DNA from 3 places in the Duganella sp. HH101 genome. Region 1 is predicted to be linked to each of the others. Evidence: predicted binding sites of a transcription regulator. Region 1 holds the regulator's gene; each other region holds the start of a gene.

Region 1 (4,247 bases):
GATGTGTTGAACTATAGCTCGCAATTTAATCGCGTGCAAGATAAAAATTCTAAATATTTTGTGATAATTCATCCGCAGCGCGAATCCAAACCGCGCCGGCCGCCCTCTTAGCAGCCGAGGGACTTCCTCTGCGACGAATTGGAGTGCACTATGTTCTATGTGAAAAATGTACCAAACTGGGAGCGCGCGCTGCGCGTGGTGGCCGGCCTGATCGCCGTCTGGATAGGCATAGTCGTGCTGGGCGGCATGTGGGGCATGGCGCTGGCGGCGTCGGCGGCGGGCATCGTCGGCTCCGGCCTGTTCGGCTTTTGCCCGATGTGCGCGCTGGTCGGCCGCCGGCTGGACAAGGCGCAGGCTGCCCAACATAACGGAAATCCATGACACTGGCGGCACACCATCTCCCCGTGCTGGACGCCGCCCACCGCGGCGATCCGGCGGCGCTGGCGCAGCTGCTGCGGCTGTGCCAGCCCGACATCCGCCGCTACGCCCAGCGCAACTGCCTGATCGGCGACGTCGACGACGCCGTGCAGGAAGCCTTGCTGGTGCTGTCGCGGCGGCTGTCGTCGGTGCGCCTGCTGGCGGCGTTTTCCGGCTGGCTGTTCCAGGTCGTCAAGCGCGAGTGCCACCGCCTCGGCCGCATGGCGCTGGGCCACGATCCGTGGGACGACGAGCGCGCCGAGCAGTGGCTGGCCAGCCAAGACACGGCCGGCCTGCGGCTGGAGCTGGTCAACGCGCTGGAATCGCTGCCGGCCGATTATCTGCAGGTGGTGCTGCTGCGCGACTTCGCCGAGCTGTCGATCGCCGAAATCGCCGCCGAAGTGGGCGACAGCAGCGCGGCGGTCAAGAGCCGCTTGCATCGTGCAAGGAAAATGGCGCGCGAATACTTGATCGGATGACTGCGGCATCGACCACAGATGACGACAAATGGTCTACACTGGCTGCATGATACGAGAACTTCCAGAGCTGGTCCTGCCCAGCGCCACCATCGAGATCCTCAAGGCCAGTTGTGCGACCTGCAGCATGCACCAACTGTGTTTGCCCATGGGGCTGGACAACAACGATATGGACCGGCTCGACCAGATCATAGGCCGCCGGCGTAAAGTGGCGCGCGGCGCCACGCTGTTCCGCATCGGCGATCCCTTCCAGAGCCTGTTTGCGATACGCCTGGGCCATTTCAAGACCTACCAGGTCAACCGCGAGGGCGCCGAACAGATCACCGGCTTCCAGATGGCCGGCGAACTGCTGGGCATGGACGCCATCAGCACCGACCTGCACCATTGCACCGCCGTGGCGCTGGAAGACAGCGAGGTGTGCGAGATTCCATTCGGCAGCCTGCAACAACTGCTGGCCGATATGCCGACGCTGCTGCGCCACTTCCACCGCATGATGAGCCAGGAAATCACGCGCGAGCAAAGCGTGATGCTGTTGCTGGGGAATATGCAGGCGACCCAGCGTTTTGCCGCCTTCCTGATCAACCTGTCGTCGCGCTACGAGGCGCGCGGCTACTCGCCCAACACCTTCCAGCTGCGCATGTCGCGCGAGGAAATCGGCAACTACCTGGGGCTGACGATCGAGAGCATCAGCCGCCTGCTGTCCAAGTTCAAGAAGGAAAGCCTGCTGCGCGTGAGCAACCGCGAAATCGAATTGCTCGACGTGCCGACGCTGAAAGCCATCACCGCCGGCATGCAGACCTGCGCCTGATTAGTTGTCGGCCTGCAGCGTCACTTGGCGCTGCGCCGGCCAGGTCCACGCGCCGGCCAGCCGCCAGTCGCGCTGCTCGCCCTCCACCAGCACCACCCAGCGGCTGCGCTCCAGCATCGGCAGATTGATCTGGAACGCGCCGAACTCGTCCGGCTGCACCACCAGCTGGATATCCTTCTCCGGCAGCGTCGCATGCGACAGGTGGACGAACAGCCGCTCGCTCCGGCCCTGGTCGCTGCTATTGCGCCGCAGCTGGCCGTTCAGCGTGCCGGTGGTGGCGTCGTAGCCCAGCGACATCGACAGGCCCAGCGTCGAGGCCAGGCGGTCGCGCCGCAAGTCCTGGTTGATGGCCTTGCCCTGCTTGTAGTAGTCGCCCACCACCAGCGCGTCCTGCTGCGACCAGGCCAGGTAGCCGGTATAGCTGCCGGCCACCACCACCACGGCCGGGCCGAGCATCAGCAGCCACGGCCAGCGCTGCTTCCACCACGGCGTCGCCGGCGCTTGCGCCATCATCGATACGCTCATCTTGCTCTCCTTAGCGCGGCACGAAAAATACCGCGTGTTCCTTCACATGCAGCGACGGCTGGTCGACTGCGGTCAGTTCGATTTCGATCTTGTTCGAGCCCGGCTGGCCGGCGCCGTGCTCGGTGCGCAGGCGGATCGGATAGGCCTTGGTCTCGGTGCCTTCCACCCGCACCTCTTCCGGCGTCACCTGCGACAGCGTGGGCAGGCCGCCGACGCGGATGCGGTAGGTGTGCGCCTGCTCGGTCGTGTTCATGATCTGCAGGCGGTAGACGTTTTCGATCATGCCCTCCTCGACCTCGCGCCCCATGGCGCCGCGGTCGCGTATCACGTCCAGCTTGAGCGGCGTGCGCAGCCACAGCGCGATGCCGACCGCCGCCACGATCAGCGCCAGGATGCCGGCGTAGATCTTCACCCGCGGCCGCAGCGTGCGCTGGCGGATCTCGGTCGGCGTGTAGTGCATCAGCAGCGCCCGCTCGGTGCTGTAGCGTATCAGGCCGCGCGGCTGGCCGATCTTGTCCATCACGCCGTTGCAGGCGTCGACGCAGGCGGCGCAGCCGATGCACTCGTACTGCAAGCCCTTGCGGATATCGATGCCGGTCGGGCACACCTGCACGCACAGGCTGCAGTCGATGCACGAGCCGCCGTTGACTACATCGCGCTTGTTGAGCGGCGCGCGCGGTTCGCCGCGTTCGCCGTCGTAGGTGATGATCAGCGTGTCGCGGTCGAACATCGAGCTCTGGAAGCGGGCGTACGGGCACATGTACTTGCACACCTGCTCGCGCAGCCAGCCGGCGTTGCCGTAGGTGGCCAGGCTGTAGAACACCACCCAGAACCATTCCCACGGGCCGAAGCTCAAGGTCAGCACCTCGTTGCCCAGCAGCTTGATCGGCGTGAAGTAGCCGACGAAGGTGAAGCCGGTCCACAGCGCCACCGCGCCCCAGGCCAGGTGCTTGGCGCTTTTCTTGCCGAACTTGGCGGCCGACATCGGCTGCCGGTCCAGCGCCATGCGGGCGCTGCGCTTGCCTTCGATCTTGCGTTCTATCCACAGGAAGATTTCGGTGTACACCGTTTGCGGACAGGCGAAGCCGCACCACACCCGCCCCGCCACCGCCGTGGCGAGGAACAGCAAATAGGCGCAGATGATCAGCAGCGCCGCCAGGTAGATGAAGTCCTGCGGCCACAAGACCAGGCCGAAGATGTAGAACTTGCGCGCCGCCAGGTCGAACAGCAGGGCCTGGCGTCCGTTCCACTGCATCCACGGCGTGCAGTAGAAGGCCAGCTGCGTCAGCCACAGGCACAGCCAGCGCAGGCGGGCGTAGCGGCCCGAGGTTTCGCGCGGATAGATTTCCTCGCGCGCCGCATACATCTTGATGACTTGTGGTGCAGGATCGTTCATTTTGCTGCCGTGGCGGTGTCTGTCGCCGCCGCGACCGGTGAGGGTTCAACATGGTTGACGTCGTTCGACAAGCTCCACACATAGGCGGCCAGCACGTGCACCTTGGCGTCGCCGAGGAAGTCCGCGAACGCCGGCATGGTGGTGCTGCGGCCCTTGCGGATGGTTTCCATGATGGTCTCGGCGCTGCCGCCGAACAGCCAGATCTTGTCGGTCAGATTCGGTGCGCCGAGGGCCTGGTTGCCGGTGCCGCTCGCGCTATGGCAAGCCATGCAGGCGCCGAACTTGTCCTTGCCGAACACCGCCTTGATCGGATCGGCGGTCGAGCCGGACAGGCTCAGCACGTAATGGGCGACGTTTTCCACATCCTTGTCCGAACCCAGCGCGGCGCCCATGGCCGGCATCACGCCGGTGCGGCCGTGCAGGATGGTTTCCTTGATGGTCTCGGGGGCGCCGCCGAACAGCCAGTCCTTGTCGGTCAGGTTGGGGAAGCCCTTGTTGCCGCGCGCATCGGAGCCGTGGCACTGCGCGCAGTAGGTCAGGAACAGGCGCTCGCCGATGGCGTGGGCCTTGGGATCGGCCGCCACCTGCTTCAGGTCCTGCTTCTGGTATTGCGCGAACAGCGGGC
Region 2 (4,247 bases), on a different contig from region 1:
TCCAGAAAACCCGCAGCCCCGCCTTGTCCTTCATCGGCTCCGGCTTCGTCATCGAAGACGGCTTGACCATCGTCACTGCCGCCCACGTCGTCAACGAACTGCTGCGAACGGACCTGGGCGACGCGATGGGCGTGCTGGTGCGCGACGGCGACAGCGCACAGTTCCGCGCTGCCACCGTCGCGATGATCGACAAGGAACATGACCTCGCCCGCCTGCGCGTGCGCGGCACGCCGCTTCCCGCCCTCAAGCTGGGCAACTCGGCCACAGTCCAGGAGGGGAAGTCCCTGGCCTTCATGGGCTTTCCGCTTGGCATGGTCCTCGGGCTGCGCCAAGTCACGCACCGGTGCACGGTATCCGCGATCACTCCGGTGGCCACGCCCTCGTCCAGCTCAAGCAAGCTCGACGCTAAAGTGCTGAACCAATTGCAGAAATCGTCCTATGTCGTGTTCCAGCTCGATGGCACCGCGTATCCTGGCAACAGCGGCAGCCCGCTGTTCGACCCCGACACGGGTGAAGTCATCGGCGTGGTCAATATGGTGTTCGTCAAGGGCGTCAAGGAGACGGCCATCAGCGCGCCCAGCGGCATCGCCTACGCCATCCCCGCCAGCTTCCTTGCGCCGGCCACAGAGAAGTAGGCTCAGGACTTACCCGCGATCAGGCGCCCTGTGATACCGGGCTCGTCCCAGGTCGGGAAGAAGTACGGATAAAAGGAACGCTCGGTGGTCTGCTGCTCCATCAGCCCGCCAAACTGGCGGATCTGCTCCCCCATATACTCCAGCTCCAGACGCAACAGCACGGCCGGTGCGCCCACCCGCGTGCACGGACGCTCGCCGCCGAAGTCGCGGAAACCGAGCATGCGCTTGTAGAACATCACATGGCGCGGATTCACCTCGATCACGTAATCGGTGTAGCCGTGGATGTTGCGCGCATAGATGTAGGAGATGTGGATCAGCGCGGCGAACACGCGCTTGGACACGCCCTTGTCGATCGCCAGCTTCGAAGGCTCGCACAGGCGGCGCTGCTGCTCGCGCAGTTCGTCCAGCTTGTCGCGGAAATTTTCATCGGCCGGCAGGCCGATTTCGTCGTTGTCCAGGCACAGGGACATCGTTCCCACCGTCTGGCCGCCAGTCTCGGCGAACAGCGTGATCTTGTTCGGCGCATGAATGGCGTTGGGATCGACCGAGTAACCTCGCCATCCGTACATCTTCTTGAGCAACAAGCTAGCCGCTTCGCGGCGGCCCTGCGAGTTGGCCATGCGGATATGGAAGATCTGTTGGTCTAAGGTATGGTCCAATTCCTGATTGGCTACGCCTTCGCCGACCACGAGGTCGCGCAGGCCTGGACCGGCTTCAAAAGAAACTATTGCGTCGTCATATTGCACGGTTGGCATCCTGTCAGGTCTGTCGGCCAGCTGCCGAAAACGGACAAACTGGGCTCATGCTCTTCAGACCTGCCTTTTGGATGAAAAGTTCCCCAACAATCAAAATATTTTTGTTCGTTTCAGAACCAGCCTTCCGGGATCACCAGCACGTCGCCCGGCAGCACCGCAACATTGGCAGAAATATCGCCATCGCGCAACAGGTCCTGCAGCCGCACCGGTATGCTTTGCCGCGCGCCGTTCACGGTGCGGATGATGTTGGCCTTGTTGCCCGAGGCGAAATCCGTGATGCCGCCCACCGCGATCAGCACATCCATCAGCGACATGCCTTGCCGGTAAGGCAGCGCCTGCGGCTTGGCCGCCTGGCCGATGACCCGGATCTGCTGGTTGTACGGGCCGACGAAGCTGGTGACGATGACCGTCGCCATCGGTTGCTGTATGTATTTTTCCAGCGCCTTCTCGACATCGCGCGCCAACTGCGTGGACGTCTTGCCGGCCGCCTGCAGGTCCTCGACCAGCGGCGTGGTGATCTTCCCGTCCGGCCTGACGGGCACGCTGGCCGAGACCTCGGGATTGCGCCAGACATTGATGCTGATGACGTCGCCGGCGCCGATCAGATAGTCGCCCTGCGGAGCCACCGCTTCTTCAGGCAGCAGCACGGCGCGGTGCGCACATCCGGCCAGCAGCACCAGCCCGGCCGACAAGGCCATACGCAGAATAGGATGCATGTCGTCTCCCGCTTGAATAGTCTGGCTTCCATGATTCAGAAAAGCCGCCCGCCTCTGCTTGATCTGTCTCAACTACTGCCCAGTTAAGAAAAATCCGCATTGTTCGAGCCATATAATTTAGCTTCACTTACCCCCAGACCAGCGGAGAAACCGTGCCATGGAGCAGATGATTAGCCAGTTGTTAATCAGCATGCAGGGGATATGGAAATATCGATGGCACGCGATCGCCGTCATGTGGCTGGTTGCCGTCGCCGGCTGGGCCAAGGTCGCCACGCTGCCCGACGATTACCAGACCTCGGCGCGGGTGTTTGTCGATACCCAGAGCATCCTGAAGCCGCTGCTGTCCGGCATGACCAGCGTGCCCAACGTCGAGCAGCAAGTCTCCATCATGAGCCGCACCCTGCTGAGCCGTCCCAACGTCGAACGCGTGATGCGCATGGTGGACCTGGATTTGAACGCCAAGACCCCGCGCGATCACGAGCAGCAACTGGACGAGTTGATGAGCAAGATTAAGATCGGCGGCACCGGCACTTACGACATCTACACCATCACCTACAACAACCGCAATCCCAAACTGGTGCGCGACGTCGTGCAATCGCTGCTGACCATATTTGTCGAAGGCAGTTTCAAGGGCAAGAACGGTGAAACCAAGAAAGCCGTGCAATTCATCGACGACCAGATCAAGGCCTACGAAGACAAGCTGATCGCAGCGGAAAACTCGGTCAAGGAGTTCAAGCTCAAGAACAACGGCCTGCTGCCCCGCCAGGGCGTGGACTACAGCAATCAGCTGATGCAGTCGTCCGACGCGCTCAATACCGCCAAGCTGGAGCTGGTTGAGGCCGAACAGGCGCGCAACGCCATCCGCAGCCAGGTCAGCGGCGACGAACCGGTGCTGGGCGCCGACCTGAATCCGGCCAGCATCGACAACCCCGAGCTGGACAGCCGTATCTCCGCGCTGAACAAAAACCTCGACACCCTGCGCATGCAGTACACCGAGCTGCATCCGGACATCGTCGCCGCCAAGCGGCTCGTGGCCCAGCTGGAAGCGCGCAAGGTCGAGGAAAGCAAACTCAAGCCCGCCGGCGATCTGGGCAAGAACTACAGCCCCATGTTGCAACAGCTCAAGGTGGCGCAGACCGAGGCCGACGCCAAGGTCGCGGCCATCAGCGCCCGCGTGCAGGAGTACGCGGCCCGCCATCAGCGCCTGCTGGCGCAGGCCAACGCCGTGCCGGAAGTCGAGTCCGAGCTGGCCCAGCTGAACCGCGACTACCTGATCAACAAGGACAACTACGAAAAACTGATCGGCCGGCGCGAGGCCGCCAAGCTGTCCGGCGAACTGAGCTCCGCCACCGACATGATGACCTTCAAGATCATCGATCCCCCCACCATTCCGCTGACGCCGGTCGGCCCCAACCGGATTCTGCTGTCCAGTCTGGTGCTCGGCGCCGCGCTGCTGACGGGCGTGGCCGCGGCCCTGCTGATCAGCCAGGTGCGGCCCACCTTCCTCAGTCCCAGCGAATTGCGCGAGCGCACCGGCCTGCCGGTGCTGGGCACGGTGTCGATGAACTGGACCGAGAATCAGAAAATCAAGCGCCGGCGCGGCCGCTATGCCTTCGGCACCGCCCTGTCCTGCCTGTTTGTGGCTTATGGCGCCGTCCTGGCGGTGGCCGCGTTGCGATACTAGGAGTAGCGTATGGAGCAATCAAGCGAGCAAGCGATGCACCAGGGCGGCGCCCCGCGCCATATCGAGATCAACCTCGAACGCCTGCACCAGCTGGGCATGGTGACGCACGATGGCGGACGCACGGCCGTGGCCGAGGACTTCCGCATCATCAAGCGGCCGCTGCTGCGCAACGCGCGCGGCGACCACGATGTCGCGGCCCTGCGGCACGGCAACCTGATCGTCGTCACCAGCGCCTTGCCCGGCGAAGGCAAGACTTACTGCGCCGTCAACCTGGCGATGAGCATCGCGATGGAAATGGACATCACCGTGCTGCTGGTCGACGCCGACGTGGCACGGCCTTCGGTGCTCAAGGTGCTGGGCCTGCCTGCCGAGCCCGGCCTGATGGACATCCTGCTGCGCGAACGAACCGAACTGTCCGACGTCATCCTGCGCACCAATGTCGCCACGCTGAGCATCC
Region 3 (4,247 bases), on a different contig from region 1:
GGCGTCGATCGGCATCCACACCGGCGCGCCGCCCTCGACCTGGCCCGGCAGCTTGAGCGCGAACTCCACGCGCGCGCCGCTGCCGGCGATGGTCTCGACGTTCTTCGCATACTGCTCCGGCGTCAGCACCTGCTCCAGCAGCATCTCCAGCTGCACCTCGCCCCAGGTGCCGCGCGTCTTCACATTGGTCAGCACACGTTTCAGGTCGCCGACGCCCAGCGCCAGCTGCTGCATCTCGCCCAAACCCTGATGCACCCGCTCCAGCCGCTCGGACACCTGCTGGAACGAGGCGCTCAGGCGCGCCTCCAGCGTCGCATGCAGCTTCTCGTCGACGGTCTTGCGCATCTCTTCCAGACGGGCGCCGTTGTCGGCTTGCAGATCCTTGATCTTGGCCTCCAGCGTGGCGCGCACTTCCTGCATGCGCGCAGCGTTCGATTCTGTGAGGCGTATCAACGCCAGGTTCATGCTCTCGGCGAACTGCTTCAGGCTGCGGCCCTGCTCATCGCGGCCGACCAGGCCTTGCGCTTCGAGCTGGCGGCGCATGGCCTCGAACTGCTGCACGCTGGCGGCGTGCGTGGCTTGCGCCGTGGTCTGCAACTGCATCCGCACTTCGCGTTCGACGCGCTCGATGCGCTCGGCCAGGCCGCCATCGGCGCCGCCGCGTGCACGCAGCAGCGACAGCAATTGCAGCACAATCACCACGGCAATCGCCGCCAGCAGGACAAAGAACTCGATCTGGCTCATGGCGTCAATCCGGCTTGTTGCGCATCCAGTCGGCGGTTTGATAGAAGGACTCCATCAACCGCAACCGCAGCGCCTCGTCGATGCCGACATCTTCCATCGCCCACGCCATCGCGCGCAGCCACTGGTCGCGCTCCTGGGTGCCGATGGCGAACGGCATATGCCGCATGCGCAGGCGCGGATGGCCGTGCGCTTCGATGTACAGGTCCGGCCCGCCCATCCAGCCGCTCAGGAACATGAACAGGCGCTCGCGCGCATTGTCCAGCGTGGGCGGATGGGCGGCGCGCAGCAGCGCAAACTCCGGCTCCAGTTCCATCAGATCATAAAAACGGTCGACCATCTCGCGCACGCGCGATTCGCCGCCGATCACTTCATAGAGAGTTTTGGATTCAGTCATAACCTCCATGATAGCGTACCGGGCGGCGAAACGAAGGCCGCCTTACACCAGTGCCAGCCGGCGCAGGCGCCGCGTCGACGACCAGTTCTCCAGGTCGGCCTCGACGCGGATGTCGTCGCAGGCCTGGATGATGCGCGACAGCTGCGCGCGGTCCAGGCCCGCGTTGAGCGTCAGCCGCACCAGCGAGCGGTTCTTCGGCGTGGCCGGCGCGCAGAACATGGCGCCGTAGATGCCGTGCCGCTCCAGCAGCTTGCGCAGCGCCAGCGTCTTCGGTTCCGGGCCGGGCTCCAGCGCGATGATCTGCTCGCTGCCGTCGCTGACGTTGTAGCCCAGCGCGCTCAACTCCTCGCGCACCTCCAGCGCATGGGCGCGCAGCGCGGCGCGGCGGTCGTCGGCGGCGGCGACGAAATCGATGGCGGCGTCGAACCACGCCAGCTCATGCCCCAGCAGGCAGGAACTGAAGATCGCCGGACGCGACTCGGACAGGAAGTAGCCCTTGAATTTGCTGGAACAGGTGATGAAGCCGGCGCGGCCGGCAAACGCCTTCGCCAGCGAGGCCGTGCGGAAGTGCACGCGCTCGCTCAAGCCCAGGCCGGCCACCAGCCCCGCGCCGCGCGAGCCGTGCGTGCCCAGCGAATGCGATTCATCGACGATCAGCAGGCAGCCGCTGCGCTCGGCGATTTCCACCAGCTCCCGCAACGGCGCCACGCTGCCGTTGGTGCTGTACAGCGCGTCGACCACGATCAGGCCGCGCCCATGGCGCGCCAGCTGCTTCTGCAAATGCTCGATATCGTTGTGCAGGAAGGGCAGCGGCGTCGCCCCGGCCGACTGCACGCCCTCCCACAGCGAGGCATGGGCCTGCATGTCCAGGTAGACCGGGATGCCGGGCCCCGCCAGCGTCTGCACCAGGCCGACGTTGGCGGCCCAGCCGGACTGCGCCATGATGCCGTCCTGCGCGCCCATGAACTGCGCGAACTTGCGTTCCAGCCGGTGCTGCGCGCTGCCCTCCTGCAGATACACGGCCGACATCAGCAGCTCGCCCTGGCTGTGCGCCAGCGCCGCCATCTGCGCCCCCATCAGCGCCGGTTCGCCGGCCAGGCACAGGTAGTCGTTCCCGGCCAGGAACACGGCGCCGGCCGGGGTCGGTTGCCAGGCGTGCGGATGCTCGCCGCCCAGCAGTTGTTCGATGCGGACGATGTAGTGCTCGTCCATGCGGCGGGTCACAAAATCGGGCATGTGCTGCTCAGCCGGCGAGGAAAAAACCTGGGCGTGTACATGATCTTGAGCAATCGCGTTGGCCATTTTCAGACTCCTTTGGTAGTTTTGGAAAAGGTTGTTTTTTTATGATTCCCATACCAACCTTGAGGCCAAAAAAACAAGAAGTGATTGACGCTGATCAATTATTGAATTGATATGCCGGATCGCGTTGTAATTTAAGGCGATCATGGCAACTTGATAAAAGTCAATCCGCCCATGAAGCATCCCCTCCCAGAACGATGGAAACGCTGGCAGCACGGACTGGTCCAGTCGCTGTTGCACTACCATGGCCGCGAGGACCATGCGACGGTGCGCGTGCTGCTGCTGGCGAGCATCGGCACGGTGGGCATGCCGCTGTACTACGTGATCTGGCAGCACTTCTTCCCGCAGGAGTACGAAACCCTGCCGCTGCGCCTGCTCGGCATCCTGCTGTGCGCGCTGGGCCTGTTCGCGCGCCAGTTCAGCCGCCGCATGCTGAACCTCTACCTGCTGGTCACGCTCAGCTATATTTTCCCGTTCTTCTTCACCTTCATGTTCCTGATGAACCACGCTTCCGGCGTGTGGGGCGAGTCGCTGCTGATCGGACTGGTGGTGCTGTTCCACTTCGACACCGGCCTGGCCATCACCGCCTACCTGGCCGGCACCGCCGCCGCCTGCGCCGCGGCGGCAGCGCTGGGCGAAGGCGCGACGCTGCTGAGCCGGCCGGTATTGCAGCAGGTGCCAATCCACTGGTTCACCATCGCCGTGCTGTCGGCGGCCAAGATCAGCCGCCATGTGCTGGCGCAGGAAAAGCTGGCCGGCCTGGGCGCCGGGCTGGCCACCGTGGCGCACGAGCTGCGCACGCCGCTCACCAGCGTCGACGCCAATGTGCGCGGCCTGCTGCGCATGTACACCGACGCCGGCAGCCGCTCGCAGGAGGACCGGCTCAGCGCCGTCGACGCGCTGGCGCGCATCCAGTTCGAGGTGCGCCACATGAACCACATGATCGACCTGTTCCTGCTCAGCGCCACGGCGGTGCGGCAAAACCTGCGGCCGGTGGAGACGGTGTCGATGGAGGGCGTGGTCGAGGCGGTGCTCAAGCGCTATCCCTTCTCCAACGCCACGCAGCAAAAACTGGTGGCGCTGGAGGTGCGCCGCGACTTCAGCTTCGCCGGCCAGACCGAACTGTCGGTGGTGATCCTGCTGAATCTGCTGCGCAACGCGCTCAAGGCCGTGCAGCGCGCCGGCAAGGGCCGCGTGCGCATCGTGGTCGACGGCGCCCACCAGCCGCCCCGCCTGCTGTTCATCGACACCGCCTGCGGCATCCCGGCGCAGCAGATGCCGATGATCTTCCGCCGCTTCTACTCGCATCCGCCGCACAACGGCGCCGGCATCGGCCTGGCCTTGTGCGAAGAGATCATGCACGCCTGGAGCGCCACCATCCATTGCGTATCGCGCGAAGGCGCCTACGCCATTTTCATCCTTGAATTCCCCAAGCCACAGTCCATACCGAGGTGACACATGCATCTGCCCGTCTATTCCCACCCCACGCTGACCGTGCTGGTCGACGACAGCGACTCCTTCCTGCGCAGCCTGTCGTTCCAGCTCGATCCCATGCTGGCCAGCCAGACCTTCCACGACACCACCACGGCGCTGCAATGGTTGCGACAGGGACCGCCATCGGGCTGCGTGCCGCTGCACGTCAACTTCGACATGCACAACCTGCCGGCCGACCAGTGCAATGTGGCGCTGGACCTGGAACGCATCTACCGCATCGGCGAGCAGCGCCAGCGCTTCGCCACGCCGTCGGTGCTGGTGGTCGATTATTCGATGCCGCAGATGAACGGCCTGGAATTCTGCGCGGCGGTGGAGC

The links. Region 1 encodes FNR, which switches genes on or off when oxygen is low (the NO sensors DNR and NnrR bind a similar motif). Its sites were predicted from a motif close to TTGATNNNNATCAA; they were not measured.
Region 2: the regulator FNR is predicted to act here: its motif matches at 2,165-2,178, upstream of DUGA2_RS02000 (XrtA system polysaccharide chain length determinant).
Region 3: the regulator FNR is predicted to act here: its motif matches at 2,591-2,604, upstream of cqsA (alpha-hydroxyketone-type quorum-sensing autoinducer synthase).

What each region holds. Positions count from the first base shown of each region.
Region 1 is NZ_LRON01000003.1:260,691-264,937, reverse strand. Features, by position in the region: gene DUGA2_RS06320 (DUF2892 domain-containing protein) at 151-381, shown strand; gene DUGA2_RS06315 (RNA polymerase sigma factor) at 378-896, shown strand; gene fnr (fumarate/nitrate reduction transcriptional regulator Fnr) at 943-1,701, shown strand; gene DUGA2_RS06305 (FixH family protein) at 1,702-2,226, opposite strand; gene ccoG (cytochrome c oxidase accessory protein CcoG) at 2,237-3,622, opposite strand; gene ccoP (cytochrome-c oxidase, cbb3-type subunit III) at 3,619-4,247, opposite strand, start outside.
Region 2 is NZ_LRON01000001.1:538,158-542,404, forward strand. Features, by position in the region: gene DUGA2_RS01985 (serine protease) at 1-635, shown strand, start outside; gene DUGA2_RS01990 (long-chain N-acyl amino acid synthase) at 638-1,390, opposite strand; gene DUGA2_RS01995 (XrtA/PEP-CTERM system exopolysaccharide export protein) at 1,501-2,106, opposite strand; gene DUGA2_RS02000 (XrtA system polysaccharide chain length determinant) at 2,264-3,790, shown strand; gene DUGA2_RS02005 (XrtA-associated tyrosine autokinase) at 3,800-4,247, shown strand, end outside.
Region 3 is NZ_LRON01000005.1:318,479-322,725, reverse strand. Features, by position in the region: gene DUGA2_RS10995 (DNA recombination protein RmuC) at 1-744, opposite strand, end outside; gene DUGA2_RS10990 (group II truncated hemoglobin) at 749-1,147, opposite strand; gene cqsA (alpha-hydroxyketone-type quorum-sensing autoinducer synthase) at 1,181-2,440, opposite strand; gene DUGA2_RS10980 (HAMP domain-containing sensor histidine kinase) at 2,612-3,892, shown strand; gene DUGA2_RS10975 (response regulator) at 3,896-4,247, shown strand, end outside.